DNA from 2 places in the Oceanobacillus sp. FSL K6-0127 genome. Region 1 is predicted to be linked to the other one. Evidence: a T-box and tRNA genes for the amino acid it is inferred to sense, from the RefSeq annotation. Region 1 holds a T-box; the other holds one or more tRNA genes.
The links. The T-box of region 1 lies ahead of proS (proline--tRNA ligase). A T-box ahead of a tRNA ligase gene usually reads a tRNA of that ligase, here a tRNA-Pro.
Positions count from the first base shown of each region.

Region 2: it encodes a tRNA-Pro, which carries the amino acid that the T-box ahead of proS (proline--tRNA ligase) is inferred to sense. The anticodon was not compared.

Region 1 is NZ_CP150287.1:1,216,455-1,231,725, forward strand. Features, by position in the region: gene MHH64_RS06050 (FadR/GntR family transcriptional regulator) at 65-781, opposite strand; gene MHH64_RS06055 (FAD-linked oxidase C-terminal domain-containing protein) at 965-2,359, shown strand; gene MHH64_RS06060 (bile acid:sodium symporter family protein) at 2,346-3,305, shown strand; gene MHH64_RS06065 (M15 family metallopeptidase) at 3,498-4,070, opposite strand; gene MHH64_RS06070 (glycerol-3-phosphate acyltransferase) at 4,471-5,094, shown strand; gene MHH64_RS06075 (DUF456 domain-containing protein) at 5,119-5,604, shown strand; gene thiD (bifunctional hydroxymethylpyrimidine kinase/phosphomethylpyrimidine kinase) at 5,673-6,506, shown strand; gene MHH64_RS06085 (isochorismatase family cysteine hydrolase) at 6,522-7,073, shown strand; gene MHH64_RS06090 (GNAT family N-acetyltransferase) at 7,099-7,641, shown strand; T-box leader at 7,679-7,901, shown strand; gene proS (proline--tRNA ligase) at 8,199-9,638, shown strand; gene MHH64_RS06100 (M20 family metallopeptidase) at 9,895-11,055, shown strand; gene MHH64_RS06105 (ABC transporter substrate-binding protein) at 11,089-11,883, shown strand; gene MHH64_RS06110 (amino acid ABC transporter permease) at 11,905-12,564, shown strand; gene MHH64_RS06115 (amino acid ABC transporter ATP-binding protein) at 12,557-13,279, shown strand; gene MHH64_RS06120 (glutathione peroxidase) at 13,365-13,838, opposite strand; gene MHH64_RS06125 (dipeptide epimerase) at 13,922-15,034, shown strand; gene MHH64_RS06130 (hypothetical protein) at 15,031-15,271, shown strand, end outside.
Region 2 is NZ_CP150287.1:889,277-904,547, forward strand. Features, by position in the region: gene MHH64_RS04355 (class I SAM-dependent methyltransferase) at 1-210, shown strand, start outside; gene MHH64_RS04360 (DUF72 domain-containing protein) at 306-1,157, shown strand; gene MHH64_RS04365 (aminotransferase class I/II-fold pyridoxal phosphate-dependent enzyme) at 1,211-2,485, opposite strand; gene MHH64_RS04370 (aminoglycoside 6-adenylyltransferase) at 2,671-3,528, shown strand; gene MHH64_RS04375 (hypothetical protein) at 3,591-3,725, shown strand; gene MHH64_RS04380 (MerR family transcriptional regulator) at 3,813-4,577, shown strand; gene MHH64_RS04385 (nuclear transport factor 2 family protein) at 4,652-5,014, opposite strand; gene MHH64_RS04390 (RAxF-45 family protein) at 5,157-5,294, shown strand; gene abc-f (ABC-F type ribosomal protection protein) at 5,483-7,357, shown strand; tRNA gene MHH64_RS04400 (tRNA-Asn) at 7,611-7,685, shown strand; tRNA gene MHH64_RS04405 (tRNA-Glu) at 7,751-7,825, shown strand; tRNA gene MHH64_RS04410 (tRNA-Val) at 7,830-7,905, shown strand; tRNA gene MHH64_RS04415 (tRNA-Met) at 7,939-8,015, shown strand; tRNA gene MHH64_RS04420 (tRNA-Asp) at 8,053-8,129, shown strand; tRNA gene MHH64_RS04425 (tRNA-Ser) at 8,141-8,233, shown strand; tRNA gene MHH64_RS04430 (tRNA-Phe) at 8,268-8,343, shown strand; tRNA gene MHH64_RS04435 (tRNA-Thr) at 8,561-8,636, shown strand; tRNA gene MHH64_RS04440 (tRNA-Lys) at 8,686-8,761, shown strand; tRNA gene MHH64_RS04445 (tRNA-Leu) at 8,765-8,846, shown strand; tRNA gene MHH64_RS04450 (tRNA-Leu) at 8,905-8,993, shown strand; tRNA gene MHH64_RS04455 (tRNA-Arg) at 8,997-9,073, shown strand; tRNA gene MHH64_RS04460 (tRNA-Pro) at 9,077-9,153, shown strand; tRNA gene MHH64_RS04465 (tRNA-Ala) at 9,166-9,238, shown strand; tRNA gene MHH64_RS04470 (tRNA-Gly) at 9,265-9,338, shown strand; tRNA gene MHH64_RS04475 (tRNA-Ile) at 9,351-9,424, shown strand; rRNA gene MHH64_RS04480 (16S ribosomal RNA) at 9,707-11,268, shown strand; rRNA gene MHH64_RS04485 (23S ribosomal RNA) at 11,650-14,568, shown strand; rRNA gene rrf (5S ribosomal RNA) at 14,687-14,802, shown strand; gene MHH64_RS04495 (YpzI family protein) at 14,965-15,105, opposite strand.

The sequences.
Region 1 (15,271 bases):
AAAAGGGTCACACAAATGTGCGACCTTTTTTCGTTACTGGAAACTAAACGACTATATGAAGCCTTTAGGCTATAAATTTCGGCAGGGAGTTTTCACTTAACTCTTTTCTCACTCTCGTAATATGCTCTTCCATCAGTGATTTGGCTAATATATCATCACCTGATGCAATTGCAAGATAGATTTCTTTATGTTCATTAAATGTTTCTTCGTATCGATCAGCATCTTTAAAGCGATTTTGTCTTGTCGTACGAATGGTTTCTTCCATTTGTTTAATTAGAGTTTGTGCGAGGTGGATTAAAATAGAATTATGCGATGCAGCCACGATATACATATGAAAATGCAAATCTGCCTGCACCCCAATTTCTGTTTCATCAATGGTAACAGCCATCTGTTCCAAAGCCTTACGGATGTTGTTAAGATCCTCTCCCGTGGCTCGCTTTGCTGCGAGTGAGACTGCCTCAATTTCTAATGCCCGGCGAACTTCCAGCATCTCAAATATCAAGTGATTTTCAGCTGTCACTACTTTCTCGAAAAGCTCATCAAGGATTAATTGTGCGTCTGATTGCTTAACATAACTTCCGCCGCCTCGCTTGATTTCAATAATATCTTTTAACGCTAAAATTTGTAATGCTTCTCGAACTGAGTTTCTGCTGACACCAAAAAGTCTTGCTAATTCACGTTCAGATGGTAGCTTATCACCTGTTTCCAAATGATTCTTTAGAAAATTTCCTACTATTTTCTCTAAAACAATCTCTGCTGTTTTTCGCTTATCCGAGACCACAATCCTCCCGCCTTCCAATAATCACTTAAAGTTTAAAAAATATAAAGTTATTTTCTGAAATATCATTGAATTAATGTTGGAAATCATTATAATAGACTTAATAAACTGGTTGTTCCAATATTAACACAAATTAGATAAAAAATAAATTGGTGCTACCAATTAAAAGCTGGAAGGAGCAGGGGAATGGAAAAAGTTATCCAGGCATTAAAAGCAAAATTAGCAGAAGAACAAATTTCAACGAATGAAACTGTTAGAGAGTTGCACAGCAAGGACGAAACATATCATCAAACAAGTCTTCCTGATGTTGTGGTTTTTCCAAAAACAACAGAGGATGTGAGTTATATTATGAAGGTGTCGCAGGAATTTAAGACACCAATAACCCCCTTTGGAGTTGGGTCAAGCTTAGAAGGACATGTGATTCCTTATCAGAAAGGCATCGTTGTTGATTTTTCCTTCATGAATAAGATTATCGAAATCAAACAAGAGGACTTGCTTGTAACGGTTCAGCCTGGTGTCACAAGAGAACAGTTGAATAAAGAACTTAAAAAATATGGTTTATTTTTCACTGTGGACCCTGGTGCAAATGCAACACTAGGTGGTATGGCAGCAACTAACGCCAGTGGAACAACTACTGTGAAATATGGAGTTATGCGTGACCAGGTGCGGAACTTAGAAGTTGTTCTCGCTGATGGGAGTGTCATACAAACTGGCAGCTTAGCAGCAAAATCTGCATCTGGTTATCATTTAAACGGGCTGTTTGTTGGTTCAGAGGGAACACTTGGATGTTTTACAGAATTAACATTGCAAGTATATGGTATTCCAGAGCATGTTGTTGCAGCTCGCGCAACCTTCCCAAGCCTTACACAAGCAATTCAAGCCGTTACATCAATTTTGCAAGCAGGTATTCCAATTGCAAGGGTCGAATTTGTGGATGAAGCTTCGATTATACAAATCAATACGTTCAGTGAAACAGATTATCCAGTAAAACCAACCCTCTTTTTAGAATTCCATGGTAATGAAGCTGGGCTAAATGCAGATGTTGCATTTACAAAAGAAATTATGCAGGACCACGCTTGTGATAATTTTACTTCCGAAACCGATAATGCAGCGCGTAATCATCTATGGGATGCACGACATAACTTAGCGTATGCCTATATTCATGGTCATGCTGGCAAAAAAATGATGCTTACCGATGTAGCAGTGCCGATTTCTGAATTAGCAAATTCCGTCATCTACGCTCGAAAAGAGCTGGATAAGCTAGGAGTTCCAGGTGGTATCCTAGGACATGTAGGTGATGGTAACTTTCATTGTCTCATCATGATTGATATGGCAAATGCTGAAGAAATTAAAAGAGCAAATGAATTTAATAAGAACGTGGTTCTGTATGCCTTAGAGCGTGGGGGAACTTGTACGGGTGAACATGGTGTAGGAGTTGGGAAGATGCCATATCAGCGTCAAGAGCATGGAGCTGCCCTCGATATAATGAAGCAAATCAAAAAGGCATTAGATCCAAATAACCTATTAAATCCCAATAAAATCGTAGAAATAGAAGAGGAGACCTTGAATGAAATTTATTGAAAAAATAAGTGCGTTAGCAGGAAAATACTTTGCTGTTTTAGTTATTCTTGCTGCTGTCGTTGCATTCTTATATCCTCCAGCTTTTCTTATCTTCGGCGGTTATATAACGATTTTGCTTGGGGTTGTTATGTTCGGGATGGGATTAACATTAAAGCCTGTAGATTTTAAATTAGTATTTACAAAACCGATACCAGTAATCATTGGGATATGTGCGCAGTATACGATCATGCCGCTTGTTGCTTTTGCACTTGCTTATTTACTAAGGCTTCCTCCAGAGCTTGCAGCTGGGCTAGTGTTATTGGGCTCTGTTCCAGGTGGGACGGCATCCAATGTAATGGTGTATTTAGCAAGAGGAAATGTTGCGTTATCAGTTGCAATGACTTCTCTTTCAACAATGATGGCACCTATCATGACGCCATTGCTTATCTATTTATTAGCTGGACAATGGTTACCAGTTGATCCAGTTGCAATGTTTATGTCGATCATTCAGGTTATCATTATTCCTATCATTCTAGGATTCTTGATACAGAAATTTTTCCCTGTTGCTGTTGAAAAAGGTGTAACGGTTGTTCCTCTTATTTCAGTAGCTGCAATTTTGATTATTGTGGCAGCGGTTACAGCAGCTAATGCTGGAAATGTTGTGGCAGCAGGGTTCCTAGTGTTTATCGCTGTTTTCCTCCATAATGGCTTTGGTTTATTGCTAGGCTATTTAGTTGCTTTAATGATGGGATTGGGAGAAAACGAACGAAGAGCTATTTCCATTGAAATAGGTATGCAGAACTCAGGCTTGGGTGTTGCCCTTGCAACAGCACACTTCAGTCCTCTTGCGGCACTTCCGAGTGTATGGGGCGCAATCTGGCATAATATTTCTGGACCAATCCTAGCAACTTACTGGGCAAATAAATCGATTCCAGAAAATGATGAGAAGATTAAAAAGGTGATGTAATAAGCTTTTAATCTTCTGTTACTATATTCTTCTATGAACAAATGATAGGATTAGGGTAACTAGCAGGGTATCATAAATGGAAAAATGGACGCCTTTGTCCATTTTTCTTAATTCACCGTTTTCCCGTGTGGCTAAGCCAAAAAATTATCACAACCATATCAAATAATAATAGTAATTCAGACGGGTTACGGGTTACTCATCAGATAAATTGTCTTCTGGAGGTCGGTAGCCTCTCTGTAATTCGCTAAGACTTAACCCGAACGTCATTTGCAGGTGTGGGTAATCTTTAAAATTACTCCAATCACCACCCCAATCAAACCCCAGCTCTTTTGCAATATCAGCAACCTCAAACCAATCGGAATGACCATTGTTATTCCCATCATAGTGAATGTCCCAGATAATTTCACCATTTTGATTCCGTAGTGCATAATCAATTGCAAGCCCATAATTGTGATAGGATTGCCCGCCTTGTGCATTTGTTATAATATCCCCAGGCTTTGTTCTGCCTTGTTCATAAAGAGAATCCTGTTGCTCAAATGAACGGAATCCTTGGGTAATGATGACATCAATCCCAACGGATGCAGCGATTTCAATAAGGTCATTCTGATTTTCCTCAACGATTGGATGTAATCCGTCTGGAAGGGGCGCATCTTCATCAATATATAAACGATGCTCACCACTCCACTCGTTATAAACATAAAATAGAAGAACTAGAAAAAGTATGATTATAATCCATGATACAATTGTTGCGTTCCATCGTTTCATTTTTATAAAACTTCCTTTCGAGTATCGGCATTTTTAACACAATGCCAGTACTCACTGTAAGGCAGAATGAATAGTTTATTTTAACACGTATTAACGGGACTGTAATACTTCCACTTTTATATGTGAGGGAATCAAAAAGCCTAAGCAATCCATAAATACTGTTCAAGGTTCTGCAGATCTCTTGTGTGATGCTATTATTCCGTGGAGAAGGAAAACCTCCACTGATGAAGTTCCACTTTATCATAACTCAACCCTCAAACCAATAACATGAATTCTAATAACAAAAGGATTTAATCAAAACTGCGATTATAAAGATTATTTTGATATAATAAAGGTGCTTTTATAACATTTTTAGTGAAATTAAGTGACATCCTTCAGCTGGAATGAAAGGGGAATGCATATGTATTTTTTGATTGCCGGAATTATTGGCTACTTGTTTGGGTGCCTTCACGGGTCTCAGTTAGTTGGGAAAATTAAAAACGTAGACATCAAAAACAGTGGTGTGAAAAATGCTGGTGCTTCAAATACGACCATAATATTAGGATGGAAATATGGTATTCTGGTAGCACTTATCGACATATTTAAAGCTACTTTAGCTATTTTACTCGTACTATTCATCATAACGGAGAATGGAATTACAGGGGATTGGAAATATCTATTAATCTATACGACCGTATTTTTTGTGATTATTGGGCATAATTATCCAATTACGATGAAGTTCAGTGGTGGGAAAGGGACTGCCTCACTGGTAGGTGCACTTATCGCAATTGATTGGAAAATAGCACTTATCGGGATAGCAATATTACTTATCTTTACATTTGCAACCGACTACCTCGTAATTGGTGTTCTTTGTATGTATCTATCATTCCTGATCACGACCTTTCTGTTTTTTGGAATCGAACCAACATGGATTGTTATTTTACTTTCTGTCTTGAGTATTATGAAACATATGGAGAATTATAAACGTATTATGAGAAAAGAAGAGACAAAGCTATCGAGTATGATTCGTAAAAATGTCTCTTAAATGAATTAATAAATGGAGGAAATCATGTTAGACATTCTAATTTGGATTGTTATTGCAGGTTTATTTATCCTAAGCTTTGCAGGAATTATTTTTCCGATTGTACCATCTGTACTTGTGCTATGGGGTGGTTTTTTACTGTATCACTTTGTGTTGAATAGTGAAGAGCTGAATTTGATTTTCTGGATTGTTATGATTGTCTTTACCGTGCTACTAATTGTAGCGGATATCATTGCAAATAGTTATTTTGTAAAAAAATTCGGTGGCAGTAAATCTGGAGAACGCGGTGCCGCAATCGCAGTAATTGTTGGGTCATTTATTACACCGCCATTCGGGATTATTTACGTTCCTTTTATTACAGTATTTCTTATTGAAATGGTGCAAAGGCGAACAGCAAAAGAAGCGTTCCGTGCATCCATTGGTTCACTTCTCGGATTTTTAGGGGGATCAGTTGCGAAAGTTGTCATTCAAATTGTTATGATTATTTGGTTTTTTATTTTAGTGTTGTTTTAAGCAGAAAATATAGTAAAACCTTTTTGTGCCGGATTTTTTATTATCGTAGTTAGGAGCAATGAAGAATTATGAACTATCCAGTAAGAGTAATGACAATTGCCGGTTCTGCAGCAGGAGGTAGTGCTGGGATTCAGGCCGATTTAAAAACATTTGAAGAATTAGACGTATATGGAATGAGCATTATAACAGCGATAGTTGGGCGTCACCCGGAAACGAATAAAAATGTCCATCTCCAATCCGTTGAAGCGATTGAAGCGCAGTTTTCGACAGCGATAAACCAGGTTGGTGCAGATGGCGTTAAAACTGGAATGTTATTTTCAAAAGAGGTAATCGAGGTTGTTGCACGGCTGATTCGAAAAGAAGAAATTCAGACAGTCGTTGTGGACCCGGTTATGATTGGGAAAATGAACTCCAAATTATTAAAAGACGACGCGATTGAGGAATTGGTTCATCAATTAATACCGATGGCAACGATTATCACACCGAATGTGCCCGAGGCTTCCATTCTTTTAGGTGGAAGAGAATTAAATACAGTTGAGGATTTAAAGCAAGCTGCAATTGACTTACACAAGCTAGGGGCAAAAAGTGTCCTCGTAAAGGGTGGAAGACTGGAAGGGCCAGCAGTTGATGTGCTGTTTAATGGAACTGCATTAACGACCTTTACAGCACCACGAATTGATACGGTAAATACAAGCGGAGCAGGATGCACGTATTCCGCAGCGATTACAGCGAATTTAACAAAAGGACAAGCCGTAGCAGAAGCAGTTGGTTTGGCAAAAAGCTTTGTTACAACAGCGATAGAGCATGGTTTTTCCTATACAGATATTGTAGGGCCAACTTTTCATGCTGCATCGCGTAAATTTGGAGAAGCACACCCAATTAAAATCGAAACATTAACATGAAAAGGGGAATAAAACATGGTAAAACGTGCATTGATTAATGTCGATTATACAAATGATTTTGTTGCAGCAGATGGCGCACTTACAGCAGGTGAACCCGGACAAGCTATTGAAGAGAAGATAGTGGCATTGACAGAGGAGTTTATCCAAGCAGATGATTATGTTGTTTTTGCAATTGATATCCATCATGAAGGGGACAGGTTGCATCCGGAAACTACTCTTTTCCCAGCCCATAATATTGCTGAGACTCCAGGACGCAATCTATACGGAAGGCTTGCAGATGTATATGAAAAAAGCAAAAATAACGTAAATGTTTATTATATGGATAAGACGCGTTATAGTGCATTTGCTGGAACTGATCTGGAAATAAAGCTTCGTGAGCGCGGCATTGGAGAAATCCATATTGTTGGTGTATGCACGGATATTTGTGTCTTGCATACAGCGGTTGATGCATATAACAAAGGGTTTAACATTGTTATTCATCAGGATGCGGTGGCAAGCTTTAATCAGGAAGGACATGATTGGGCTTTGGGGCATTTTATCAATACATTAGGTGCAAAAGTGGTATAGTTCGTTGGAGAGGAGGGGGAATCAGATGCAGGAGCTATTTCGAGAAAACACATTTGGAGAGTATAAAGTAAGGAAAGCAACGAATGAAGATGCAGAGGCGGTTATTCAACTATTGCAAGATGCCGCTCGTTGGTTAGAAGGTAAAGGTATATCCCAATGGGAATATTTGCGAAATGGCGGAGAAACTGCCGAGATTAAACAAGGAATTTTAGTTGGTACAACCTATATCGTTGAGCGTAAAAAGGAATTGGCTGCAACCCTGAATCTGTCAGATGTACAAAATGAATGGGATATGGAGCTGTGGGGAAAATGTCAGGAGCATAGTTTTTACATTCATCGACTAGCAGTGGCACAAGCGTTTCGCAAGCAGCAAATTGGCAGGAAGTTACTCGATTGGATCGATCAAAATATCCGATTGGAAAAAGGTAGGATTCGTTTAGACTGTGTGGCTGATAATCCAGCTTTGAACAAATTTTATCAACAAGCAGGCTATACGTTAATGGACGTTGTAGCAAATGGAGAGGATATGTTTTCTCTCTATGAGAAGTTGATTACCAGTAAACCTTGACTTTATAATTTCATACCTATATATTAAATATGAAATACATGAAACGTTGATGAGGATTAGTACAATTGGCTTGTCTTTCCAAGAGAGGAAATGGATGGTGTGAATTTCCGTAAGACGCAATTGGAACCTGCCTCAGAGTTCGCCATCAGAAAGGCAAAGACTAGAAGATGTGCGCGGTTTATAACCGTTATCAAGTGAAGTGTGCAAAGGGGGAGTCCCCGTGCAAACAAGGGTGGTACCACCAAGCCTCGGTCCCTTTTTCGGATGGAGGATTTTTTGTATTTAAGAGGCTGTTCAAAAAGTCTGCTGAAAATGACGCATCGAGAACAGAAGACCTTCGACTAAAAACTGACATGTCCTGTTTCGAACGTCGAAGTCACCACTTCCAGGCTGTGGAAGTACGATACGAGGAGCTATGCTCGAATTTCGACGCACAGGATATGCTAGTATCGGCGTTGCAAAAGGACGTTGCGATCTTAGCCGACCTCAGTCTTTTTCATCCACCTTTTTGAAGCCTATTTAGTAAAGTAAATATTTATCATAATGAGGTGTTACGTATGGGTAAAAAAAATAAGCAGTTTGTTGAGAAAGTAACTGCAATGGAAGACGACTTCGCGCAATGGTATACCGATGTCGTAAAACAAGCAGAATTAGTTGATTATGGGCAAGTACGTGGAACGATGATTATTAAGCCATATGGCTATGCAATCTGGGAAAATATTAAGGATGAATTGGATCGTATGTTTAAGGAAACAGGACATTCGAATGTTGCTTTTCCCTTATTCATTCCTGAAAGCCTATTGCAAAAGGAAAAAGATCATGTCGAAGGATTTGCACCAGAAGTTGCTTGGGTAACACATGGTGGAGACGATGAATTAGCAGAGCGAATTGCTGTCCGTCCGACATCAGAAGTGCTTTTCTGTGACTATTATTCAAAAAATATTCATTCCTATCGCGACCTGCCAAAGCTTTATAATCAATGGGGAAATGTTGTGCGCTGGGAAAAGACAACTCGTCCGTTCTTGCGTTCTTCTGAATTCCATTGGCAGGAAGGTCATACTGCACATGCCACAGATGAAGAGGCATCTCAAGAGACAAACCAAATGCTTGAGGTTTATGCATCTCTTGTTGAAGAATATTTAGCAATTCCGGTTCTTAAAGGACGTAAAACAGATAAAGAAAAATTTGCAGGTGCAAAATATACATTGACGATTGAAAGTTTAATGCATGATGGTAAGGCGCTACAATCTGGAACTTCTCATCATTTCGGTTCTGGGTTTGCAGAAGCATTTGATATTACGTACCTGGACGAAAATGGAGAAAGCCAATTTGTTCACCAAACATCTTGGGGACTTTCAACACGAATCATGGGTGCCTTAATTATGGTGCATGGGGACAATCGTGGTCTAGTCGTACCACCACGTATTGCACCAACACAAGCAATGATTGTTCCAATCGCACAGCATAAGGAAGGTGTATTGGATAAAGCATATGCATTACGTGATCAGTTAAAAGACATTGTTCGTGTCGATATTGATGGTAGCGATAAAATGCCAGGCTGGAAGTTCAATGAATATGAAATGAAAGGTATCCCAGTTCGTATTGAAATGGGACCAAAAGATATTGAAAAAGATCAAGTTGTTCTTGCACGCCGTGATACTGGGGAGAAAGAATTTGTTCCATTAAGTGACTTGGAAGAACGTTTACCAGCATTATTGGAAGAAGTGCAACAAAATCTGTATAACAAAGCATTAGCGCTTCGTAATGAAATGACTACCATTGCAACAGATATGAATAGCTTCAAGCAAACATTAGATGAAAAAGGCGGATTCATCAAAGCAATGTGGTGTGGCGACATGAAGTGTGAAGAAAAAATCAAAGAAGATACAACAGCAACATCGCGCTGTATCCCATTCGAACAGGAAAAGGTTGCAGATACATGTGTGTGCTGTGGCAAAGAAGCGAAAGAATTAGTCATTTGGGCAAAAGCATATTAATAAATATTTTGAATCGAGCATTGCGTAAAGCGGTGCTCGTTTTTATTTTATCTGCTGCAGACCAGAGAGGTGAAAGCGATCTGCTTAGGAGCGTAGAATTTAATAGTAAAAGATTTAAAGCCGCGGTATTTAAATTAATGGATTAATCCGAAAACATTGACTGTATTATTTTTTGCGATTACCTATTGGCAATCTAGTAGATTTGTGCTATAAATATACATATAAACTAATAAATATACATCCTATGGAGGAAATAATGAAGCAGCAGTTGATAGAAGAAATAGGAAAAATTAAACAACAATTATTGAATATTAGTGATTCTTTATATGAAAATCCAGAGCTTGGAGATCAAGAATATCAGTCGATGCAAAAGCTAGTTGCATTTTTGAAAGAACATCAATTTGAAATTGAAACAAATATCGTAGGAAGAGCGACAGCATTTAAAGCAGAATTTAATAGTGGTAAACCAGGTCCTAAAATTGCATATTTAGCAGAATATGATGCATTACCAGGCGTCGGTCATGGCTGTGGTCATAATTTAATAGGAACAATGAGTACCGGTGCAGCAGTAGCACTTAGTAAACTTTTACATGTGGTTGGTGGTAGTGTTATTGTACTAGGCACCCCAGCAGAAGAAACAAATGGGGCTAAAGTACCGATGAGTGAACAAGGAATATTTGATGGCATCGATGTAGCAATGATTGTTCATCCTGGTGGGACATCTCATGAGAGTGGAGAATCGCTGGCGATGGATGCCATCCAATTTAGTTATTTTGGAAAACCGTCCCATGCAGCTGCTTCTCCGGAGCAAGGGATTAATGCACTAGATAGTGTGATTCAGTTATTTAATGGTATTAATGCACTTCGTCAGCATGTCACTTCAGATGTTCGCATCCATGGAATTATCTCTGAAGGTGGCCAGGCGGCAAATGTTGTTCCGGATAAAGCAACAGCACAGTTTTATGTCCGAGCAAAAAGTCGTGACTATTTGAATGAAGTTGTTGAAAAGGTAAAACATATCGCAGAGGGCGCAGCGAGTATGACTGGTGCATTACTCGAAATAACGAACTATGAATTAAGCTATGGTAACATGATTACGAATCAAGTTTTATCCGATGTATATACGAAAAATCTGAAGGAAACGAGTAATCAAGCTGTTCTTCCGCCGAAGGAAACGTACGGTTCAATTGATATGGGGAATGTAAGCCAAGTTGTACCAGCAATCCACCCTTATATCGGCATGAATGAAGCAAGGCTCGTTCCACATACAAAGGAATTTGCTGATACTACCATTACAGAAGAGGGACATCAAGCACTTCATGATGGCGCGTTATCATTAGCAAAGACTGGCTATGATGTATTAACAGATAGTAAATTATTTAAAGCAATACAAGATGAATTTAAAAAAACGAAATAATAAAAAACATAATTGGACAAAGGGGCTAATCACATGAAATTTTCATTGGTTAAATTATTGATGGCAGCTTCAATCATTGCATTGCTTGCGGCATGTGGAACAAGTGAAACCGGGACTGGTGACGAAAATAATGCGGAGTCAGATGAAGCAGGAAATAAGGAAGTACTTACCATGGCAACATCAGCTGACTTCCCACCGTTTGAGTCCTATGATACAGAAGGTAATTTTATTGGATTCGATATTGAATTGGCACAATTAATTGCGGATGAATTAGGGTATGAACTAAAGATTGAAGATATGAATTTTGATGGCTTGGTTGGAGCGCTGCAAGCTGGACGTGTGGATATGGTTATGGCAGGAATGAGTGCGACAGAGGATCGCAGGAAAAATGTGGACTTTTCAATCGAATATAATCGCTCAGGAGAAATGTTTGTTACGAAAGAAGATGCACCAGTAGAAAGCTTAGAAGATTTAGAAGGGAAAATCGTTGGGGTTCAGCTTGGAACCATTCAAGAAGAAGGTGCTGACGAGTTAAGTAAAGAGTATGGATTTGAAGTGAAAAAAGTAGATAATGCAGGTATTTTAGTACAAGAAATGAATTCCAATCGTCTTGATGTAATGTATATGGATAAAGAAGTAGCTACAGGTTACATTGAATCTCAAGGTTTTGTTGGTTTTGATGATCCAACAACCGTATCTCCAGGAATGGCAATTGCATTCCCGAAAGAAAGCGAATTGGTGGAAGATGTCAACGGTGTGTTGGAAGAGCTTCAGTCCAACGGTAAAATTGAAGCATTACAAGAAAAATGGTTAACAGAATCAGAATAGTAGGGAATTGAGGTGATAGGCATGAATTTGGACTTCAACCAAATCGTGCCTTATATTCCTTTTATATTGGAAGGAATAGTGGCAACATTAAAGTTTGTAAGTATATCGATTATTGTAGGATTCATTCTAGGTACATTATTAGCAATATGTAAAATTACAAAGGTACCATTATTAAAATGGATAGCAGATGCATATACGTCTATTTTTAGAGGGACGCCGCTTATTTTGCAATTAATGATTATTTATTTCGCGGTACCGCAGCTAACTGGATTAGATATTACGGCATTTGTGTCAGCAGTGCTTGCATTTGGATTGAACTCGGCGGCATATGTATCTGAAATTATTCGTGCCGGAATTATGGCAGTTGATAAAGGACAAACTGAAGCAGCAGAAGCACTTGGAGTACCTTATAAATCCATGATGCTGAATATCATCCTGCCGCAGGCTTTTAAAAATATCCTTCCTGCATTAATGAATGAGTTTATTACATTAACAAAGGAATCAGCTATCGTATCTACTATTGGTTATTTAGATTTAATGCGCCGGGCACAAATTGTCGGTGCAGATATTTATCGTAATTTTGAGCCGCTTTTATTTGCTGGGCTAATTTATTGGGTAATGGTATTCATTCTCACGAAAATTGGTGGACTTGTAGAACGGAGGATGAGACAGAGTGATTAATACATCGAATTTATCTAAAACATTTGGAAAGAATGAAGTGCTTAAAGGTATTTCAACAACGATTAAGCATGGCGAAGTTGTTGCGGTTATTGGACCATCTGGTTCGGGTAAATCTACGTTTCTGCGATGTCTGAATCTTTTAGAACAACCGACATCAGGTGAGATTCATATAAACGACATAAATATTACAGCAGGAAAAGTGGATAAATTAAAAATCCGTAAAAATATCGGAATGGTATTTCAGCATTTTCATTTGTTTCCGCATATGACGGTTTTGGAAAATGTGACGTATGCACCGCAAAAGGTAAAAAAACTCTCAAAGCAAGAAGCAAATAGATTAGGCAAAGAGTTACTTGCAAAAGTTGGTTTAACGGATAAGGAAGATGCTTATCCAAATCGTTTGTCAGGTGGGCAAAAGCAGCGTGTTGCAATTGCTAGAGCACTTGCGATGGAACCAGAAATTATGCTGTTTGATGAACCGACATCTGCACTAGACCCGGAAATGGTAAAAGAAGTGCTTGATGTTATGAAGGATTTGGCTACAACTGGGATGACAATGGTTATTGTTACACATGAGATGAATTTTGCAAAAGAAGTAGCAGATAAAGTTTTGTTTCTGGATGGCGGTGTTTTGATGGAAGAAGGGGACCCGAAGGAATTCTTCACAGAACCGAAGACGAGCCGTGCGAAAGACTTTTTAGATAAAGTACTATAGAAGATGAAAAACTCCTTCCAACATAATTGTGGGGGGAGTTTTCCTATCGCTATAGGGTTTTTGAAGTACTCAAATTCTCAAATTCTCAAAGCAATGCTTCAATCTGTTTTTCAAGCGTTGCTGGTTTTTTCTGTGGAGCAAACCGTTCAACGACCTGTCCGTTTTTATCGATGAGGAATTTGGTGAAGTTCCATTTGATTTGTTCCGTTAAGAGCCCTTTCTTTTCTGAAGTAAGATAAGAGAATAGCGGATGAGCGTTTTCCCCTTTTACATCGACCTTGCTAAACATCGGGAATGTAACACCATAGTTCTTCTTACAAAATTGGGCAATTTGTGTATCTGCTCCCGGATCCTGTTCACCAAATTGATTGCAAGGGAAGCCAAGAATTTCCAACCCTTTTGTATTGTATTTTTTATATAGCTCTTGTAGCTCTTGGAATTGAGGTGTGAAGCCACATTCGCTTGCGGTGTTCACGATTAGTAATACCTTACCATTATAATCAGCAAGCGATTTCTCATCACCTTGGATTGTTTTTGCTTTATAATTGTAAACAGACATATGAAACCCCTCCCTTTATTAAGAAGGATAGCAAGTGGATGATGACTAGTCAATTAACTCATAAAATGGAAAGGAAGTATACAATGAAAATCACGGAAATTGAAATATTTGCAATTCAGCTTCCGCTTATTCAGCCATTTATTATTAGCTATGAAAGATATGATTCCATGCCCTCTATTATTGTGAAGCTGACAACAGATACTGGAATCATTGGCTACGGAGAAAGCGTGTTTGATGAGCATATCACTGGAGAAACATGGGATAGCACATATGCGCTTCTGCGGACGAAATTAGCTCCAGCCATGATTGGAGAGAATCCATTACATATAGAACGACTCCACGATAAGATGGACAGACTGGTTAAGGGGGTACCGACAGCAAAGGCTGCGATTGATATTGCTTGTTACGATGCTGCTGGCAAATCACTCGGTGTCCCTGTTTATACGCTGCTAGGCGGAAGATATCATAAGAAATTCCCAATCACACATGTTCTTAGTATCGGCGCGCCAGAGGAGATGGCAGAAGAAGCTGCTGAACGAGTTGAACAAGGATACCGTTCCTTTAAAATCAAAGTTGGAACAAATATTGTAGACGATGTTAAGCGGATTCGCAGCATTCGTGAACGTGTAGGAGAAGATATCGCACTTCGGGTTGATGTGAATCAAGGATGGCAAACAAGTGCTCAAACATTACAAGCATTGGAAAAACTAAAGGATTTGTCCATCGATTGGCTGGAGCAGCCAGTGCTTGGTGATGATCTTGATGCAATGGTTGAAGCAAAAGCGAAATCAACCATTCCAATGATGATTGATGAAGGCTTGCAAGGTATGAAAGATATGCGAGATATTATCACAAAGCGTGCCGCAGATAAAGTGAACATTAAACTCATGAAATGTGGCGGTATCTACCCGGCAAATAAGCTGGCACATATAGCTGAAATGGCAGGAATAACATGTCAGGTTGGTTCAATGGTCGAGTCCTCCGTTGGATCAGCAGCTGGATTTCATGTAGCTTTCTCGAAAAAAATAATAACAAGTGTTGAATTAACAGGTCCTTTAAAATTTGCAAAAGATGTCGGTAATTTGAAGTACGATGTACCGTTTATCCAATTAAATGAAAAACCAGGACTTGGAATTGATATAGACGAAGCAATATTAAACGATTTAACCATACATTCAGAAAGGGTTAGTCGATGAGTGAACGAATAGAAACAGGAGCACTTCGTAATGGACAAATTTTTTATGCCAGATATTTACGGATTGGAGATTTGGCGAGAATCCTGGAATTACAAAAGAAAGTCGTAAACGGTCTCCCGCACCCCGATGTGCTAGAACCACTTACCACGGAGGAATTTACGAATATTCTAGAGGATAAGCAAATGATGATCGGTATTTTTGTAGAGAATAACCTAATAGCATTTCGTGCGATGCTTG
Region 2 (15,271 bases), 330 kb from region 1:
ATTCGCCATACACCTTTTCTGACTGAAGATGTTATAAAGTATCATCGCACACTAGCAACCTATATAAATACACTAGTTGATGCGGGATTTACGATTAAAACAGTGGAAGAGACTTTCGCAACAGAGGAAATGATACAAAATAATCCAGCGATGTTTGATGAAAATCGCAGGCCGATGTTTTTGCTAATTCGTGCTGAAAAAATGATGTGAAGCTTTTAGTCTATCTTCGGATTACTTGGGCATTAACAAAATCGAGCTGGATTCGATGGTTATGTTATCATGTTGGTAGGAGGGATCTGTTCCTAATGATATACATAGGTTTAACAGGGTGGGGAGATCATCACACACTGTACCCGCCTCAAATGAAGTCAAAGGATAAATTAGCTGAATATAGTAGTCATTTTCTGACAGTTGAAGTGGATGCGTCCTTTTATGCCGTGCAGCCTGTAAGTAATGCTTCCAAATGGGTAAGTGAAACACCGGAAAACTTTCGCTTTGTGGTGAAGGCATATCAGGGAATGACTGGTCATCAAAGAACGGATATTCCGTTTGAAACGAGAGCGGAAATGTTTCAAGCGTTTATCGATTCATTAAAACCTTACCGGAAAGCCAATAAGCTAGCAATGGTCTTATTTCAATTTCCCCCTTGGTTTGATTGCAAGAAAGAGAATGTGAATTACTTACGATATTGCAAAAAAATGATGGGAGACATCCCTGTTGCGCTTGAATTTAGAAATCAGTCTTGGTTTCGAGAAACATTTCGTTCCGGTACGCTTGCCTTTATGAAAGAGAATGGCTGGATTCACACTATTGCGGATGAACCGCAAGCTGGAGATGGATCCATTCCAATTGTTCCAGCAGCTACTGATCCAAATATGACATTGATCCGAATGCACGGCAGGAACATTCATGGCTGGACAAAGCCGAAAAATGCGGATACAAACTGGCGCGATGTTCGTTATTTATATAAATACAACGAGAAAGAGTTGTTAGAGTGGAAAGAAAGAGTATCAGAGCTTGCCAAAAGCTCAACAGATATCATTTTCTTATTTAATAATAATTCGGGTGGGGATGCAGCAGGCAATGCAAAAGAGTTTCAAGCCATGCTAGGTATTGAATACGAAGGACTTGCACCAAGGCAGCTCGGTTTGTTTTAATCAGGTATAGAAAAAGAAAGCAATCCTTTTTAAAAGGATTGCTTTCTTTGGTTTCACTGCCCTAGTAGTTTTTTAATACTTGCTAATTTCACGCAGAGACAAAATACGTCCATTGCAGCTTCTAATTCTGTTAGGCCTGGGAAGGTAGGTGCGATTCGAATATTTCGATCCCTTGGGTCTTTTCCATATGGGTAGGTTGCCCCAGCGCCTGTTAGCGTAACGCCAGCTTCGGACGCTAATTTCACTACTTCTGTAGCACAGCCGTCAAGTGTATTTAGACTAATAAAATAGCCGCCTTCTGGCTTACCCCATGAAGCAATATCATCGTTGCCAAACTCCGACTCCAGCTTATTTAAGACGAGGTCAAATTTCGGTTTGATAATTTCAGCGTGCTTTTTCATATGAAGCTTCACGTTCTCTGCATCTTTTAAGAAGCGAACATGGCGTAATTGATTTATTTTATCCGCACCAATCGTCTGTACACCTAGCAGTTTTTTGGTAAAGCCAATATTTTCTTCACTTGCAGCAATTACAGCAACACCTGATCCAGGAAAAGTTACTTTAGATGTCGAAGCAAAGATAAAGACACGGTTTGGATTTCCGGCGTCTTTACAGGCTTTCAAGATGTTTTTTAATGCAGGTGGGTTATCTGTCAGATGATGAACAGTGTATGCATCGTCCCAGAAAATCCGGAAATCTTTGGCTTTCGTCTCCATATTAGCAAGACGATCAACAACCTCATCACTGTATGTTGTTCCTTCAGGATTACTGTATTTTGGTACACACCAAATACCTTTTATCGTATCATCATTGCGAACAAGCTCTTCCACCTGATTCATATCTGGACCATCATCTAACATATCAATTGTTATCATTTCAATGTCATACATTTCACAGATGGCAAAATGTCTATCATACCCAGGACTTGGACATAAAAATTTAACTTTAGGTGCTTTGACCCAAGGAGCATCACTGTCGACAACGCCTTTAAGCAATGCTCTGGAAATTGTATCATGCATTAAGCTAAGACTGGAGTTGCCACCCACAATCACTTCATTCGTGTCAACCTGTAGGAGCTGAGCGAATAACTCTTTCATTTCTGTTAATCCATCGAGCCCACCGTAATTTCGGATATCAATAGAATCTTTAACATTAATTGATTCGATTTTGTTAAGAAGGTCCATAGATAAATCCAACTGTTCTGGACTAGGTTTACCCCTTGCCATATTTAAGGATAAATTTTTCGCTTTAAAAGCATCATACTCTTCCATGAGGCTGGAATACATTGTACGTAATGCTTCTTGATCTAATGCGTTTATAGTAGTCAATGAAATATGCCCCTTTATCTTCGTGTTATTAGAAACATTATAACAGATGGGTTTTAAACTCGGGAGTGAAATTGTAAAGTTTATCAAAAAAATGCAGAAAATAATAGCTTATAAATAGTAGGGGAACCGAGCTGGTTTTTATATAATAAAAGTAATATTTCAGATGAATATGGAGGGTATGTCACATGCGGTCTAAACAAGAAATGATGGAGCTTATATTAAATGTTGCAAAAGAAGATAGCAGAATTAGAGCGGCAGCAATGAATGGTTCAAGAGTAAATCGTAATGTTCCTAGCGATCCTTTTCAGGATTACGATATTGTTTATCTTGTTTCAGATATGGGTTCTTTTATAAACGATCCGAATTGGATTGATGTATTTGGGGACCGCATTATGATGCAGACACCGGAAAATATGACCATGTTTCCACCAACGCTTGGGGGCAGGTTTTCTTATTTGATGCTATTTAAAGATGGTAATCGGATTGATCTAATACTTGCCCCGATAGAAGAGAAAGAAGCGTATTGTCGTGAGGACGGATTAACGGTTGTTTTATTAGATAAGGATGATAGCTTGCCGATACTGTCTCCTCCGAGTGATAAAGGGTATTGGGTGAAAAAGCCATCTGCTTTCTTTTTTGCTGATTGCTGTAAGGAATTTTGGTGGGTATCTACGTACATTGTAAAAGGATTGTGGCGCAAGGAAATTTTGTATGCGTTTGATCATATGACTATCTGTCGGTCGATGCTTATGAAAATGCTTGAATGGAAGGCAGGTATGGAGACTGATTTTTCTTTAAGCATTGGAAAAAATGGGAAGTATTTAAAGCGTTATGTTGATAACGAGACATGGACGCGCCTTTTAAAAACTTTTCCCAGCGGTTCGTATGAACATGCATGGCGCACTTTATTCACAATGACAGCGTTATTTGAGGAAGTTGCCATTGAGGTTGCAAAGCATTTTGGTTTTACGTACTCCTTTGAGGAAGCAGAAAACGTGAAAGCATACTTGAAGCATGTTCAACAGTTAGGACCAGATGCTTAGGATATTTATTGGTCGCAGTTTTAAAATAAATGATCTTTAACAAGGGGGATAATGTACAATGCATGATCGGCGTATTTATTATCATACTTTCAGAGGTACGAAAACGAGTAGATGGTGGTATCAACGGCAGATCGATTGGGATTACAATACTCCTAATGGTGATTACTGGAGGACTTTCAAGCCTGATTCGCTTGTAATTGTATGGAACATATTTATTTTTAAACTAACCCTTGACCTTTACGTAGCGTAAAGGTTTAAGATGGTAACTGTCAGGAGGGTTACAGATGGAATATACCGTAAAAAAATTAGCTCTGATTTCTGGTGTGAGCGGCCGCACACTCAGATATTATGATCAAATCGGACTGTTAAAACCAGCACGAATTAATTCATCCGGCTACCGAATTTACGGACAGAAGGAAGTTGATTTGCTTCAACAAATTTTGTTTTACCGTGAATTGGAAGTAAGTCTGGAAGACATCAAGAAAATAGTAAGCGATCCAACATTTGATCAGACAGAAGCATTAAAATCGCATTATCAGTTGCTAGCACAAAAGCGTGCCCGTCTTGACAAACTAATGGCAACCGTTAAAGGAACGATTGCAAGTATTGAAGGAGGTATTCCGATGCAGGATAAAGATAAATTCGCAGCGTTCAAGGAAAAATTAATTGAAGAAAATGAGAAAAAGTACGGGGAAGAAATCCGTAGTAAATATGGTGATAAAACGATTGATTCAAGTAATGCTAAGCTAAGAGGGATGTCTGAGGAAGACTTCAAAGCAATGAATGATTTAGGAGAAGAAATCATGGTGCTCCTTAAGAAAGCTTATGAAAAAGGAGACCCTGCTTCTGTGTCAGCACAGGAAATAGCTGCAAAGCATAAGCAATGGTTAATGTACTCCTGGGGCAGTTATTCAAAAGAAGCACATGCAGGTCTTGCAGAAATGTACGTTGCCGATGAGCGATTCACAGCCTTTTATGATAAGGCTGCAGAGGGGGCAACTGAATTTTTAAGAGATGCTATTCTCATTTACCTTGGTATGGAAAAATAGGATATATATGAAGAGAAGTCCCATGTTTGATTTCAAAATGGGACTTCTTTATTTGATGAAATGCCTATCGAACTTTATGCATTTACTACAATAAGATAAGCTGTCAGTTCCTTGATTTTCCCATCTTTAAATTTATTTAACTTATATATGTCGCAAAAAGCATAGGTTTTATCAATTCCCTCTTCATCGGGTATTGTCATGGATCCTTCAATTACTGCAGAATCTCCATGGGTAATAATTTGCTTTGTTACATAGTTTTGTGGTGTATACCCACGCATTTTTTCCATCTCTGCAGCAAATGCAGCTTTACCTTCGAACACTGCTTGTCCAACGTGATTCCACACGACGTCCTCGGCTGTGTGTTCAAGAATAAAGTCAACATCTCCAGTAGCAAATGCCTCGTTAATCTTTTGAAAAAACTCCTGATTCTTTGTCATTTTTCAATCAACTCCTTTTTGATTTGTATTACATAAATAATTCGTTTCATATTAGAAATATCCTGCATTTTTTGTGTAATACTTGAAATAGAAGCAACAATCAAATAAAATAAAAGAAACAAACGAACGGAGGTGGAAAGGGATGTTTAATCAAGCTGTGTTTGTGTACGGTTACTGGACGAATTATTTATATTTTAGCCGTGCAAAATTTGCTGTTTTAGTTGATAACGGGATACGTATGCCCTTTTTTAGCAACTTTATAGCAAATGTAAAACGGTGAAAACATCTCTAAATCCACATAATTGTAGGGGTTTTAAAGGGAGGGCTTTTCATGCTCTCCCTTTTGTGTGCCCTTATTTAGTTGAAAGCCATGGGATTATTATGTTTCCTATGGCTTTTTTGTGTTGTATCACGTGCCCATCATTAAAGAAGTGCACTTAGGAACTGTATTAAAGGAGGAACTTTACTATGATTGTATGCAGTGTGAATCAAATAACGAAAATGTATGGGGGAAGCTCCATCTTTGAAAATATATCATTTGAAATTATGGGTAATGATCGGATTGGTCTTGTGGGTCGAAATGGAAGCGGGAAAAGTACGCTATTTCGATTATTGTCTGGTGAAGAAGCACCTGATTCAGGAAAAATCCATTGGAGAAAAGGAACAAAAATAGGTTATCTCGCCCAAATTCCAGAAGCATATTCTAAGTTGACAACAAAGGAGGTATTAAAGACTGCCTTTTCAGAGCTAGTCCAAATGGAAGAAAGGATGATGCAGCTCGGGGAGGCGATGAGCAAGGAAACCAATGTGGAGCGGTTAGATAAATTAATGCGGGATTACGGCAATTTTCAAGACCATTTTGCGCGAAAAGGTGGCTATGAGATCGAAGCGAATATCGAAAGAATCGTTAATGGATTAAATATCGATGACTTGCTTGAACAGCAATTTTCTAGCTTGAGCGGTGGAGAGAAAACAAAGGTAGGTCTGGGTCTCTTGCTTTTAAAAAAGCCTGATTTATTATTACTAGATGAACCGACGAATCATTTAGACTTAATGTCAGTCGAATGGCTAGCTGATTTTTTACAGAGTTATCAAGGAACTGTCGTCATTGTTTCGCATGATCGGTATTTTCTTGATGAGGTTGTAGGTAAGGTGTTGGATTTAGAAGATGGAGAAATCACGAGCTATCCCACGAATTTTTCTGGTTATATAAAGGAAAAAGAGGCACGTTTATTAAGAGAATTCCAGGCGTATGAAGAACAGCAAAAGAAAATAAGGAAAATGAAAGAAGCTATTAAGCGATTGCGCGACTGGGCAAATCGGGCTAACCCACCAAATGAAGGGTTGCACAAACGTGCACGAAACATGGAGCGAGCGTTAGAAAGGATGGAAAAAATAAATCGTCCTGTATTGAATCGCAAAAAAATGAACCTTGAAATGGAGACAACGGACCGAAGCGGAAAGGATGTCATTATTTTAAAGGATGTTGCAAAGTGGTTCGGTGACAGGGAGCTTTTTTCCAAAGTAAATATGCATATTAGATACAAGCAACGTGTTGCCATTGTTGGAGGAAATGGAACAGGTAAATCTACATTAATTAAATTAATTTTAAATCAACTGCCTGCAGACGAAGGAGAAGTAAGAATCGGAAGTAATGTCAAAGTAGGATATCTATCTCAACAAGTCTTTACGCAATTCCAAGATGAAACTGTTCTTGAAGCATTTCGAGATGAGGTACATGTTACGGAAGGTGAAGCGAGACGTATTTTAGCTAGGTTTTTATTTTATGGGCATATGGTATTTCAACAAGTTTCACAGCTTAGTGGAGGAGAAAGGATGCGTCTTCGCTTAGCGCAAATGATGTATCAAGATATAAATGTTCTCATTTTAGATGAACCAACAAACCATTTGGATATCGAGGCACGTGAAGTATTGGAAGAAGCACTGGAGGATTATAAAGGAACCATTGTAGCAGTTTCTCATGATCGTTATTTTTTAAATAAGCTGTTTGAAGAGATCTATTGGATTGAAGCCAAAGCTGTTTATCATTTTGAGGGGGATTATACTTGGGCACGGGAAAAGCTGACTGCACTGAAGCTTGATGGGAAAGAAAAATTAAAAACAGTAGTGCGAGAGAAAAAACAAGAACCGAAAAAGAGGAAAAGTCAGGATTTAGATGGTGAGAGACTGAAAAAGGATTTAGAGGAAGTAGAACGTAAAATTACCTTATTAGAGGAAAAGTTAGTAGAAATCCAAGACTTGGAACAAATGCAAGAAGTGTATATGGAAAAAGAAGGGCTGGAGAAGGTTTGGGAAGAGTTGTATATGCGTTTGAATGTTTAGGAGGGTACAGTTTAGATTAGATTAGATGAAAGATGGGGACAAATAAGAAGGAGCTCTTTGATATGTCATGTGCATGTTAGAAAAGAGCTTCTTTTTATATAGATGAACAGGCTTTAGCAAAATGGAGGATGCTGAGCTTATTAGACGAAATTAGTGGGGTTGAAACTTTTTTTGCGTTTTTTTTACAAAAGTTTAATTTAGGCATTGACTTTAATACAATTATGTAATAAGATAAATCTCGCTGTTATATTATTCCACAGTAGCTCAGTGGTAGAGCAATCGGCTGTTAACCGATCGGTCGTAGGTTCGAATCCTACCTGTGGAGCCATTTAATTTTTATGAAGTAAATGTCGAATAATACATTTGTTGTCGAATTTGTTCATAAATAATATTGGCCCGTTGGTCAAGCGGTTAAGACACCGCCCTTTCACGGCGGTAACACGGGTTCGAATCCCGTACGGGTCACCAATACGGAGGATTAGCTCAGCTGGGAGAGCACCTGCCTTACAAGCAGGGGGTCGCAGGTTCGAGCCCTGCATCCTCCACCATCTTTTCTTTTAGATGAAATATATTTGTTATATCGCGGGGTGGAGCAGTCCGGTAGCTCGTTGGGCTCATAACCCAAAGGTCGTAGGTTCAAATCCTGCCCCCGCAACCAAATCTTTTGGTTTAATTAGATATGTTATTTGCAATATGGTCCGGTAGTTCAGTTGGTTAGAATGCCTGCCTGTCACGCAGGAGGTCGCGGGTTCGAGTCCCGTCCGGACCGCCATTTAAATATTCGGAGGTATACCCAAGTCTGGCTGAAGGGATCGGTCTTGAAAACCGACAGGCGGGTCAAACCGCGCGGGGGTTCGAATCCCTCTACCTCCTCCATTTATAATTTGAGTTTTGTAGTTAAATAACACTTGGCTCGGTAGCTCAGTCGGTAGAGCAACGGACTGAAAATCCGTGTGTCGGCGGTTCGATTCCGTCCCGAGCCACCATTTATCTTTCGGAAGTTGATTCTTTCTATATAAATCTAATAGTTTACAGGAAGCCAACAAGCCGGCCTAGCTCAACTGGTAGAGCAAGCCGTTTACTTCATCGAGTAACTACCATGTGCAGGATTGCGAGGAGTGGAACTTCTCCGAGTGTTCTTGCAACACGACGAGCCTACTTGATGGACTTGCTGTTAATCATTTGGTAACTAGATAATCATTTGCCGGCCTAGCTCAACTGGTAGAGCAACTGACTTGTAATCAGTAGGTTGGGGGTTCAAGTCCTCTGGCCGGCACCACTTTTTACAAGTAAATAATAATTATCATTAATACCTAATATATATTTTTGAGCCATTAGCTCAGTCGGTAGAGCATTTGACTTTTAATCAAAGGGTCGAAGGTTCGAATCCTTCATGGCTCACCATTCGCGGGTGTGGCGGAATTGGCAGACGCGCTAGACTTAGGATCTAGTGTCTTCGGACGTGGGGGTTCAAGTCCCTTCACCCGCATTACTTTTTACTTAAGAGGAATTTTTGTTGCAAATTCAGTATCCTTTTCTTTGCCCTTGCCGGGGTGGCGGAACTGGCAGACGCACAGGACTTAAAATCCTGCGGTAGGTGACTACCGTACCGGTTCGATTCCGGTCCTCGGCACCATATGCGCCCGTAGCTCAATTGGATAGAGCGTTTGACTACGGATCAAGAGGTTAGGGGTTCGACTCCTCTCGGGCGCGCCATAACGGGAAGTAGCTCAGCTTGGTAGAGCACTTGGTTTGGGACCAAGGGGTCGCAGGTTCGAATCCTGTCTTCCCGACCATTTTATTTATACGGGGCCTTAGCTCAGCTGGGAGAGCGCCTGCCTTGCACGCAGGAGGTCAGCGGTTCGATCCCGCTAGGCTCCACTTCTTAAAAAAACGATATAATTCATGCGGGTGTAGTTTAGTGGTAAAACCTCAGCCTTCCAAGCTGATGATGAGGGTTCGATTCCCTTCACCCGCTCCAACTTACCAATATGGGCCTGTAGCTCAGCTGGTTAGAGCGCACGCCTGATAAGCGTGAGGTCGGTGGTTCGAGTCCACTCAGGCCCATTCATCTTTTTTGAAAAAAGATGTTGACATCTTTTTGCGAAGATGATATGATATAAAAGTTGTCGAAAGCGAAGAAATATTTCGAAAGTAAAATATTTTAAAAAGTTATTGACAACAAATTGGAAGACATGATATATTAATAAAGTCGCTTTAAAAGAACGACAAACAAATTTGCTCTTTGAAAACTGAACAAAACAACCAGTATGTCAAGAAAAAGGAAACTCGTTTTTCTTTTTAAAACAAGTAGAAGTCAGCTTCTACAAAAGCTAAGTATTACAAACTTTTATGGAGAGTTTGATCTTGGCTCAGGACGAACGCTGGCGGCGTGCCTAATACATGCAAGTCGAGCGCAGGAAATAAACAGAACCCTTCGGGGTAATGTTTATGGAATGAGCGGCGGACGGGTGAGTAACACGTGGGCAACCTGCCTGTAAGATCGGGATAACTCGCGGAAACGTGAGCTAATACCGGATAACACTTTTCATCTCATGGTGAGAAGATAAAAGACGGTTTCGGCTGTCACTTACAGATGGGCCCGCGGCGCATTAGCTAGTTGGTGAGGTAACGGCTCACCAAGGCGACGATGCGTAGCCGACCTGAGAGGGTGATCGGCCACACTGGGACTGAGACACGGCCCAGACTCCTACGGGAGGCAGCAGTAGGGAATCTTCCGCAATGGACGAAAGTCTGACGGAGCAACGCCGCGTGAGTGATGAAGGTTTTCGGATCGTAAAACTCTGTTGTTAGGGAAGAACAAGTTGGGTAGTAACTGACCCAACCTTGACGGTACCTAACCAGAAAGCCACGGCTAACTACGTGCCAGCAGCCGCGGTAATACGTAGGTGGCAAGCGTTGTCCGGAATTATTGGGCGTAAAGCGCTCGCAGGCGGTCTTTTAAGTCTGATGTGAAAGCCCACGGCTTAACCGTGGAGGGTCATTGGAAACTGGAGGACTTGAGTACAGAAGAGGAGAGTGGAATTCCACGTGTAGCGGTGAAATGCGTAGAGATGTGGAGGAACACCAGTGGCGAAGGCGACTCTCTGGTCTGTAACTGACGCTGAGGAGCGAAAGCGTGGGTAGCGAACAGGATTAGATACCCTGGTAGTCCACGCCGTAAACGATGAGTGCTAGGTGTTAGGGGGTTTCCGCCCCTTAGTGCTGAAGTTAACGCATTAAGCACTCCGCCTGGGGAGTACGGCCGCAAGGCTGAAACTCAAAAGAATTGACGGGGGCCCGCACAAGCGGTGGAGCATGTGGTTTAATTCGAAGCAACGCGAAGAACCTTACCAGGTCTTGACATCCTCTGATACCTCTAGAGATAGAGTTTTCCCTTCGGGGACAGAGTGACAGGTGGTGCATGGTTGTCGTCAGCTCGTGTCGTGAGATGTTGGGTTAAGTCCCGCAACGAGCGCAACCCTTGATCTTAGTTGCCAGCATTCAGTTGGGCACTCTAAGGTGACTGCCGGTGACAAACCGGAGGAAGGTGGGGATGACGTCAAATCATCATGCCCCTTATGACCTGGGCTACACACGTGCTACAATGGATGGAACAAAGGGAAGCGAACCCGTGAGGTCAAGCCAATCCCATAAAACCATTCTCAGTTCGGATTGTAGGCTGCAACTCGCCTACATGAAGCCGGAATCGCTAGTAATCGCGGATCAGCATGCCGCGGTGAATACGTTCCCGGGCCTTGTACACACCGCCCGTCACACCACGAGAGTTGGTAACACCCGAAGTCGGTGAGGTAACCTTTTGGAGCCAGCCGCCGAAGGTGGGACTAATGATTGGGGTGAAGTCGTAACAAGGTAGCCGTATCGGAAGGTGCGGCTGGATCACCTCCTTTCTAAGGATTATTACGGAACCCTACCTTCGGGTAGGAAGGGCATACTGTGTTGTTTGGTTCAGTTTTGAGAGAGTAAAAAAGATCTCTCAAAGGATTGAAGGATCTTCTGTTAAAACCCGTCACGTCCTGTGACGAACACAGAAGTCACCACATCCTGTGGAAGCTTGTACCTTGAAAACTAAATAAGAGTAACAACGACATCAATATTAATGTAAAAGGCTGAAGCGACTGTTCAGAAACGGACGCATAAGCAAGAGACTGGAAAACGCTTGGTTTTTAGCGTTTGGAATGTCAATTGCTTATGACGGTAGTTTCTAGGAGCTGAAGCTGAATTAAATAAAAGCAAGGCTAATAAATTAGTACGCTTATTTACTGTAACTTAGTTAAGTGAATAAGGGCGCACGGTGGATGCCTTGGCACTAGAAGCCGATGAAGGACGGGACTAACACCGATATGCCTCGGGGAGTTGTAAGTAAACTTTGATCCGGGGATTTCCGAATGGGGGAACCCACTGTTCGTAATGGAACAGTACATGCATCTGAATACATAGGGTGCATGAGGTAGACCCGGGGAACTGAAACATCTCAGTACCCGGAGGAAGAGAAAGAAAAATCGATTTCCTGAGTAGCGGCGAGCGAAACGGAAAGAGCCCAAACCAGAAAGCTTGCTTTCTGGGGTTGTAGGACACTCCACTCGGAGTTACCAAGGAATTCTTTAAATGAATCGACCTGGAAAGGTCAGCCACAGAAGGTAACAGCCCTGTAGTTGAAAAAGAATTCCCTCCGGAGTGTATCCTGAGTACGGCGGAACACGTGGAATTCCGTCGGAATCCGGGAGGACCATCTCCCAAGGCTAAATACTCTCTAGTGACCGATAGTGAACCAGTACCGTGAGGGAAAGGTGAAAAGCACCCCGGAAGGGGAGTGAAATAGAACCTGAAACCGTGTGCCTACAAGTAGTCGAAGCCCGTTAATGGGTAACGGCGTACCTTTTGTAGAATGGACCGGCGAGTTACGATCGTATGCAAGGTTAAGTGGAAGACACGGAGCCGCAGCGAAAGCGAGTCTGAATAGGGCGAATGAGTATGCGGTCGTAGACCCGAAACCGTGTGATCTACCCATGTCCAGGGTGAAGGTCAGGTAACACTGACTGGAGGCCCGAACCCACGTATGTTGAAAAATGCGGGGATGAGGTGTGGGTAGGGGTGAAATGCCAATCGAACACGGAGATAGCTGGTTCTCTCCGAAATAGCTTTAGGGCTAGCCTCAAGAAATAGAGTACTGGAGGTAGAGCACTGATTGGACTAGGGGCCCTCACCGGGTTACCGAATTCAGTCAAACTCCGAATGCCAGTTACTTTTACTTGGGAGTCAGACTATGGGTGATAAGGTTCATAGTCGAAAGGGAAACAGCCCAGACCGCCAGCTAAGGTCCCAAAGTATACGTTAAGTGGAAAAGGATGTGGAGTTGCCCAGACAACCAGGATGTTGGCTTAGAAGCAGCCATCATTTAAAGAGTGCGTAATAGCTCACTGGTCGAGTGACTCTGCGCCGAAAATGTACCGGGGCTAAACGTATCACCGAAGCTGCGGATTGTTCTTACGAACAATGGTAGGAGAGCGTTCTAAGTGCTGTGAAGTCAGACCGTGAGGACTGGTGGAGCGCTTAGAAGTGAGAATGCCGGTATGAGTAGCGAAAAAAGAGTGAGAATCTCTTTCACCGAATGCCTAAGGTTTCCTGAGGAAGGCTCGTCCTCTCAGGGTTAGTCGGGACCTAAGCCGAGGCCGAAAGGCGTAGGCGATGGACAACAGGTAGATATTCCTGTACCACCTCATGATTGTTTGAGCGATGGGGGGACGCAGTAGGATAAGGAATGCGCACTGATGGATATGTGCGCCCAAGCAGTGAGAAAGTCAGATAGGCAAATCCGTCTGGCAATTTCAAGCTGTGATGGGGAGGGAAATTTAGTACCGAAGTTCCGGATTTCACACTGCCAAGAAAAGCCTCTAGTTAGATCATAGGTGCCCGTACCGCAAACCGACACAGGTAGGCGAGGAGAGAATCCTAAGGTGAGCGGGAGAACTCTCGTTAAGGAACTCGGCAAAATGACCCCGTAACTTCGGGAGAAGGGGTGCTTCATTTACATGGAGCCGCAGTGAATAGGCCCAAGCGACTGTTTAGCAAAAACACAGGTCTCTGCGAAGCCGAAAGGCGAAGTATAGGGGCTGACACCTGCCCGGTGCTGGAAGGTTAAGGGGAAATGTTAGCCGCAAGGCGAAGCTTTGAACCGAAGCCCCAGTAAACGGCGGCCGTAACTATAACGGTCCTAAGGTAGCGAAATTCCTTGTCGGGTAAGTTCCGACCCGCACGAAAGGTGCAACGACTTGGGCACTGTCTCAACGAGAGACCCGGTGAAATTATACTATGCGTGAAGATGCGCATTACCCGCGACAGGACGGAAAGACCCCGTGGAGCTTTACTGTAGCCTGATATTGAATGTCTGTGCAGCTTGTACAGGATAGGTGGGAGCCTTGGAAACCGGAGCGCTAGCTTCGGTGGAGGCATCCGTGGGATACCACCCTGGCTGTATGGACATTCTAACCCAGGACCGTGATCCGGTTCGGAGACAGTGTCAGGCGGGCAGTTTGACTGGGGCGGTCGCCTCCCAAAAGGTAACGGAGGCGCCCAAAGGTTCCCTCAGAATGGTTGGAAATCATTCGTAGAGTGTAAAGGCACAAGGGAGCTTGACTGCGAGACCTACAAGTCGAGCAGGGACGAAAGTCGGGCTTAGTGATCCGGTGGTTCCGCATGGAAGGGCCATCGCTCAACGGATAAAAGCTACCCCGGGGATAACAGGCTTATCTCCCCCAAGAGTTCACATCGACGGGGAGGTTTGGCACCTCGATGTCGGCTCATCGCATCCTGGGGCTGTAGTCGGTCCCAAGGGTTGGGCTGTTCGCCCATTAAAGCGGTACGCGAGCTGGGTTCAGAACGTCGTGAGACAGTTCGGTCCCTATCCGTCGTGGGCGTTGGAAGTTTGAGAGGAGCTGTCCTTAGTACGAGAGGACCGGGATGGACACACCGCTGGTGTACCAGTTGTTCCGCCAGGAGCATCGCTGGGTAGCTACGTGTGGAAAGGATAAGTGCTGAAAGCATCTAAGCATGAAGCCCCCCTCAAGATGAGACTTCCCATCACTTCGAGTGAGTAAGATCCCTCAGAGACGATGAGGTTGATAGGTTCGGTGTGGAAGCGTGGTGACACGTGGAGCTTACGGATACTAATCGATCGAGGACTTAACTAAATTCTTTATTTGATGTCTTGTTTTCTCTTATTTAGTTTTTAAGGTATAAATTCAAAAAAACCTTGCATTTTTATTCAGAAATGCATATAATAAAACTTGTCCTTGTTTTTGAGGATTGTCTGGTAGCAATAGCGAAGAGGCCACACCTGTTCCCATGCCGAACACAGAAGTTAAGCTCTTCAGCGCCGATGGTAGTTGGGGCTTTGCCCCTGCAAGAGTAGGACGCCGCCAGGCCAATGAAAACCCCAGTATATAATTGCATATACTGGGGTTTTTGCGTTTTGGTGTATAAAAGCTGTAGATGACTTAGTTACCTCGATCATGACCACAAAGTGCTAAATCCGTAGCGAGACTCCTCCGTAGTAAATCAAGGTGGCATCGCTATTGTTCTTTATTCTACTTTCTTCCATCATTTAGTCTTCTAGCTTCTTCAGGACTAGACATTTTTGTTGCTCCTTTATAGCGAAGTCCCACATCTCGATCAGATTCTACGCGTCCGCTTTCTCTCAATTTCTTTTCTTGGCGGTCTCTTCCCATAATTAGCACCTCCCAACATTAACATTAGCGATTTTGAGACTTTTATTCATGACTTCACTATCTACTCGACATACTTAAATATCATTCAAATTGGATAAGTATGAAAATATTTTCTTTGTTAGGAGATTTTGTGCGAAAATAGAATGGGTGATACAATTAATTTGGT